Linked DNA regions of Candidatus Puniceispirillum marinum IMCC1322. The protein of the gene in region 1 interacts with the protein of each later gene in a pairwise test. Links are inferred from orthologs where the notes say so. Each region holds a gene or a part of one and is shown in the gene's direction. Other genes may lie near its edges. The genes, in order: ung and ndk.

What was found.
Region 2: the proteins of ung (region 1) and ndk interact in binary tests that used the Escherichia coli proteins (3 or more experiments, as listed by UniProt). The link is inferred for Candidatus Puniceispirillum marinum IMCC1322 from one-to-one orthologs.

What each region holds. Positions count from the first base shown.
Region 1 is NC_014010.1:2,258,332-2,261,479, reverse strand. Bases 233-3,045 are described here. They hold ung (uracil-DNA glycosylase), read left to right. Parts: upstream 233-1,206; coding sequence 1,207-1,884; downstream 1,885-3,045. Other genes in these bases: rbsK (ribokinase), read left to right, coding at 2,678-3,045; SAR116_RS10520 (SGNH/GDSL hydrolase family protein), read left to right, coding at 1,960-2,607; SAR116_RS10530 (LysR family transcriptional regulator), read right to left, coding at 233-979. Also shown: SAR116_RS10535 (ABC-F family ATP-binding cassette domain-containing protein), read right to left, coding at 1-2; more of SAR116_RS10530, read right to left, coding at 59-232; more of rbsK, read left to right, coding at 3,046-3,148. UniProt on the Escherichia coli protein: Excises uracil residues from the DNA which can arise as a result of misincorporation of dUMP residues by DNA polymerase or due to deamination of cytosine.
Region 2 is NC_014010.1:666,555-669,764, reverse strand. The notes cover bases 79-2,953. They hold ndk (nucleoside-diphosphate kinase), read left to right. Parts: upstream 79-1,242; coding sequence 1,243-1,665; downstream 1,666-2,953. Other genes in these bases: purM (phosphoribosylformylglycinamidine cyclo-ligase), read right to left, coding at 2,666-2,953; purN (phosphoribosylglycinamide formyltransferase), read right to left, coding at 1,989-2,657; SAR116_RS13575 (aa3-type cytochrome c oxidase subunit IV), read right to left, coding at 1,770-1,901; SAR116_RS03240 (DNA polymerase III subunit chi), read left to right, coding at 686-1,138; SAR116_RS03245 (leucyl aminopeptidase), read left to right, coding at 79-642. Outside these bases: more of SAR116_RS03245, read left to right, coding at 1-78; more of purM, read right to left, coding at 2,954-3,210. UniProt on the Escherichia coli protein: Major role in the synthesis of nucleoside triphosphates other than ATP. The ATP gamma phosphate is transferred to the NDP beta phosphate via a ping-pong mechanism, using a phosphorylated active-site intermediate.

The sequences.
Region 1 (3,148 bases):
ATAGGCCGAAGACTTGGCCTCTGGCGACAGATTTGTCAACATCACTGCCTAGCAAATTTTAGGCTTTTGGCGTGATCTGGTTCCAATGCGGGTTCTTATCAAAACGCCAGGCCATAAAATCAACGAATGCACGCGTCCGGCGCGGCAAGATTGTTGTTTTTGGATAAACGGCAAAAATATCAAGCTCGGACCAGTCATGGTCAGCCATCAACGGTACCAGCGTGCCATCATTAATGGCTTCAAAAAGCAGAAATGTCGGTAAATTAACCACACCAAGTCCGGCAATGGCCGCATCGCGCAACACATCACCATTCGTAGCCGACAGACGCTGGCTTACATGCACTGTTCCTGCCTTACCTTCGGGTGTTACATAAGTCCAATCCGATGGTGTTCGGGAATTTGCATAGATTAGCCCAGGCATATCATTGAGAGCTTCTGGATTGTCTAGCGCACCATGTTTGGCAATAAAATCTGGCGATGCACAAGGCACCTGCCGTGCGGTTGATATTTTTTTGGCAATCAGGCTGGAATCCTGCAACGCACCAATACGTATCGCCAGATCAAATCCCTCGGCGATCAGATCAATGCGTTTATCCGACAGATCTATATCGATCCGCACGTCTGGGTTTTCCTTCATGAAGTCAGTAATCAGTGGTGTGATATGCGTGATGCCAAATGATAAAGGCGCATTCAGTCGCAAGACACCACTCAAAATACCTTCGGTATTCTGGACTTCCTGCTGCGCCGCTTCCAACTCGTCCAGAATAGTACGGCAACGGCTGAAAAATCTTTGACCTGTCTCGTTCAGATACATACGGCGCGTCGAACGCTGGATCAATGGCGCCCCAAGACGAAGCTCCAAATCTTTCAGACGACGACTTACAGCAGAAACAGCGATACCAAGACGTTCCGCTGCCTGCGTAAGGCTTCCTGTTTCCACAACCGTCACAAAAGCACGTATTTCTTCAATCTGACTCATGACATAAACTCTATATTATTTTTCTATATTTCATAATTATATTTTCACAAATCTTGTCTTCTTTCCGACGCCTGCAACAATTACATACATACCAGCCATGAGAGACCTCCCCCCTCTCATGGCGTATCCCCCTTATTATTACTCCATAACCAATATCATTGTCCTGCAATAAGCTAGTAAATATGCTATTTTGGTACCATCACATTGACGTGTTTCAAGGGGTATTTATGCATATTGAGCAAAGCTGGCATCATCATCTTGGCGCGGTCATGAACAGCAAAGAGATGACGCAACTTTTCCGATTTCTAGATACCGAGCGAGCTAACGGCATCAGCATATATCCGCCCCCTGAGTCGGTCTTCATGGCTTTTGACCTTACACCCTTTGATGCGGTTAAAGTCGTTATTATCGGGCAGGACCCCTATCACGGCCCAAGACAAGCGCATGGGCTGAGTTTTTCAGTGCCGCAGGGCGTTAAAACACCTCCATCATTACGCAATATTTTCAAAGAGCTTGTTTCCGATATTGGCTGTCCAACTCCTTTACATGGCAATCTTGAAAGCTGGGCGCAGCAAGGTGTGCTTTTGCTGAATAACTGTCTCACGGTCGAAGATGGTAAAGCCGGATCGCATCACGGCAAGGGCTGGGAGGCCTTTACCGATGCGGCTATTAGCCAGCTGGCTGACATCCGCGAACATCTTGTCTTTATCCTTTGGGGACGCAAAGCCGCTGAAAAAGGTCGTACGATTGACGCCAATCGTCATCTTATATTAACCGCAGCGCATCCATCACCGCTTTCGGCCTATAATGGTTTTTTTGGCAGCCGTCCCTTTTCGCGCACCAATAGCTATCTCGAAGCGCAAGGACAAACGGCTATCAATTGGGACACTAGCCAAGCTAGATAATTGACGCGAGACGGCGCATGGCTCAGATTAGCCATTATACGTAACAACATCACATAATCATAAAGGTGTCCCATCATGACCCGATCATTGCTTTGTTTTGGAGATAGCAATACACATGGCACCCCGCCAATGGATAGCCTGTCATCACAAGGCCGGTTTGGCATCGATGTGCGCTGGCCTGCCGTCATGCAAACAATACTAGCCCCTGATTGGACAGTGATCGAGGAAGGTCATCCCGGGCGTACAACGGTGCATGATGACCCGATTAACGGCGTACATAAAAATGGAATCCGCATGTTGCCGGCTTTACTGGAAACCCATCGTCCGCTTGATGTCATTGTGATAATGCTGGGCACCAATGATCTGCAACACCGTTTTGGCGTGAATGCAGCTGAAATTGCTTTGGCGATTGGCAAAATTGTCGAGACCATCAAGGCATCTGATTCCGGCATCAACCAGCAGGCGCCGGATATCTTGCTGATGAGCCCACCACCCGTTATGCAGTCAGGCTGTCTTGCCGAGATATTTGAAAACAGTATTGATAATGCGCATGCTCTATCGGGCACTATTGCCAACATGGCTAGACAGCATGATGTTCCCTATTTTGATGCTGGCGCGCATATTGCCGTGTCGCCAATTGATGGCGTTCATTTTGATGCTGAAAGCCATATCACACTAGGTCATGCGATGGCTGACGCGGTGCATAAATTTTTTGCTAATTGATTGTGTCACCCCCTCAGACAGGCTAGCTTCAAAAGATTATCATACGGCATCCATTTACTGGGGAACCAATATGTCATCCATTGTTATTCTTGGTATTTTTGTGGCCGATACGGCCTATCGCGCCGAGCGTATTCCTCGGCTTGGTGAAACAATTTTGGGTAAAAGCTTCAATCTTAGTCCTGGTGGCAAAGGGTCAAATCAGGCTGTTGCCGCGGCAAAGGCTGGCGCCAACGCACATATGATCACGCGGCTAGGCACGGATACATTTGCCGATATGGCAATCGATGTCTGGCAAAAGGCTGGTGTGACACCCGCAATCACCCAACATGATAACAGCTACACAGGCGCTGCCTGCATTTTCATCGAGGCCGAAACCGGAAATAATGCGATCATTGTCACCCCGGGCGTTGCTGGCGAGATTGACAATAGCGACATTGACCGCAATGCAGACCTGATTGCTAATGCTGACATATTCATCACCCAGCTTGAACAGCCGCTTGAGGTAGCAATGTATGGTCTGGAACTGGCGCGGAAAAAAGGC
Region 2 (3,210 bases), 1.6 Mb from region 1 along the record:
GCGGTAACGGGGGCTATGGCCGCTATTGCTGGGCGTAAAGTGAAACGAAATGTAGTTGGTGTCATTGGCCTAGTTGAGAACATGCCTGACGGTAATGCACAGCGTCCCGGGGATGTGGTCACGGCAATGTCTGGTAAAACGATTGAAGTTATCAACACCGATGCAGAAGGCCGCTTAGTGCTTGCCGACGCATTGCATTATACGGAAACGCGCTTTGAACCAGCAATGATGGTTAATCTTGCAACCTTAACCGGCGCTATCATTGTATCACTGGGCAAGGAATATGGGGGACTGTTCAGCAATAGTGATGAGTTGGCCGCACAGTTGACCCAAGCTGGTATGGCAACCGAAGAAAAGCTGTGGCGTCTGCCAATGGGCAAGGCCTATGATAAGATGCTCAAATCCCATATTGCGGATATGAAGAATATTGGCGGCCCTTATGGTGGTTCGATTACGGCAGCCTGTTTCCTTGAACGGTTTGTTTCCAAAACCCCTTGGGCACATCTTGATATTGCTGGTAAAGCATGGTCGGACAAGGCCACGGCGACGGTGCCAAAAGGTGGCACTGGTTTTGGTGTCCGGTTGCTGAATCGTCTTGTTGATAATTGGACAACAGCCCATATCACGGCAAATGACGGTTAAAAGTGAAGCTTTGAAACAGTAAAGGCATCGGGTATGGCGCCGAATGAGTAAAATAGATTTTTATCACCTTACCCAGACGGATATGGAAACTGTTCTGTTGATGCTGCTCAAAAAAACACTGGCAGCGGGGAAAAAGGCACTCATTCTATGTCCCCAGCCTGCCGCCTCGGCTCTTGATACAGATTTATGGACGCGCGAACCGGACTCATGGTTTGCGCATGGGCTGGATGATGCAGATGGGCAAGATATTGCCAAAATCTGGATTTCAACCGATATGGCTGTTAATCCAATCAAGGCCGAATTTGTGTTTTTGTTGCATGGAAGTGTGCCTGCCGAAATTAGCCAATTTGAAAGAGTCTTTAATCTGTTTGATGGCCGATCCGAGGCTCAGGTTCAGCATGCGCGTATCCAATGGAAAAGCTGGGCTGATCTTGGCACTGTAGAGCGTGGTTACTTTGCCGAAACGGATGATGGCCGATGGGAGAAAAAGGCCTAAATCCATTTGTCTGATAAATCTATGAAGTTATGACTTGTGCCAAACGGTCTGCTCTTGTATTGAAGCCGAATATTCCATTATCGCTGATATCAGAGGATCGCAACATGGCACTCGAAAGAACTTTTTCCATCATCAAACCTGATGCAACACGCCGTAATTTGACAGGTCAGGTCAATGCCCGCCTCGAAGCTGCAGGCCTACGCATTGTCGCACAAAAGCGCGTTCTTCTTAGTGACCGCGAAGCTAAAGAATTTTACGCAGTTCATGCCGAACGCCCGTTTTACAATGATCTGGTGTCATTTATGACATCGGGTCCGGTTGTTCTGCAGGTCCTTGAAGGCGATGGCGCTATTGCTAAAAATCGCGAGACAATGGGCGCAACTAACCCAGCAGATGCAGCGGATGGCACAATTCGTAAAGATTTTGCTGAATCAATCGAAGCCAACTCTGTTCATGGATCAGACAGCCCTGAAAATGCGGCGATCGAGATTGCCTACTTCTTTGCTGGTTCAGAAATCACTGGCTAAATGAATATGCCGAAAAGGCGTGTCCACTTCAAAAGCACAAAGGCGGGTGAAATCCCGCCTTTTGTATATATTATTATTTATCTATTTATTTATATGAAGTTAGCCTAGAGCAAGGTTGCTGCCATGGCTATAAGCGTAACAATCACCAAGCCGATAACAATCTTTGAGGCGGTCATAAAGCCATTATAAATAGCCAGATGCGACTTGGCCTGCTTGTCAAAATCTGAAGTGTCCATGTTTACTCTCTCCTACAGTATACATTGCTTTTTAAACTGTTAATTACCTATTTTATGACCCATACCATCGTAAAAATCAATGCGGCATTAAGGCCAAATTAATGCCGTTTCAATCTGAAGTCGCGCTTTATGGCCAAGGCGGCTAAGCGCGGCTTCTCTGTTATGCCACTTAACGCCTGAGTGGCTGAGTTCAAGATCACCATGGGCCAGACTGCTAAGCACAAGCGGATATAAAATATGCTCAAGCGCTAATACGCGTGTAGCCAATGTTGTGGCGGTATCTTCTGGATTTATAGTGAGCGCCGCTTGCAGAATGATTGGGCCGTCATCGAGTTGTTCTGAAACAATATGGACGCTAACGCCATGCTGTTTGGCACCATCCGCTAGCGCGCGCTCATGCGTATCAAGCCCTTTATAGGCGGGTAAAAGCGAAGGGTGAATGTTCAGAATGCGGGCCGTAAATCGGTCGATGAATGCGGCGCCGACGATGGCCATATATCCAGCCATGAAAATATAATCAGGCTCAGCATCAGCCAGAATGGCGCACATGGCGTGGTCATGATCTTCACGTGTGTCAAAATTCGAACGATTGACAATTTTGGTTGGAATGCCGCGTGCAGCGGCACTATCGATGCCTGTACATGGTTTGTTTGCGACAACCAGACAAATCGTACTGTGATGATTAGCTTCAATGTCGTCAGCTAACGCTTCCATATTGCTACCACGTCCAGAAATAAGAATGGCGACGCGTGTCATGGAACGATCTATTTGCCTTGCCAATGATGGCTATTATTCAAAACCACCGGAGGTGAGTTCTCACGAGGACGCAAGCTACCCATGATGGTGGCATCTGGCTCAATACCGTCATGTAAGCTGGCCAGCATGGTTTCGGCTTGATCAGGGCTGGTGAAAATGATGAGGCCGATTCCACAATTAAAGGTGCGCGCCATTTCGTGTAATTCCATATTACCACTATCACGAAGCCAGCCAAAAACCGGCGGCAAATCATAAAGTGCACAATCAATGTCAAAAGTCAGATCATTGGCATAGATGCGCGGTGGATTTTCAATCAATCCACCACCAGTCACATGCACAATGCCTGATACGCCGCCATGCGCAAGGGCGGTTTTGGCGGCTTTCTGATAAATACGGGTAGGGGTTATTAAGGCCTCACCAAGCGATTGTGCTGGGTCAAACGGTGCTGCTGCGGATAGATCGGCACCAGTGACGTCAATAATTTTTCTGACAAGTGAGAAACCGTTTGAATGAACGCCAGAAGATGGGATGCCAATTGCAACATCACCAGCCT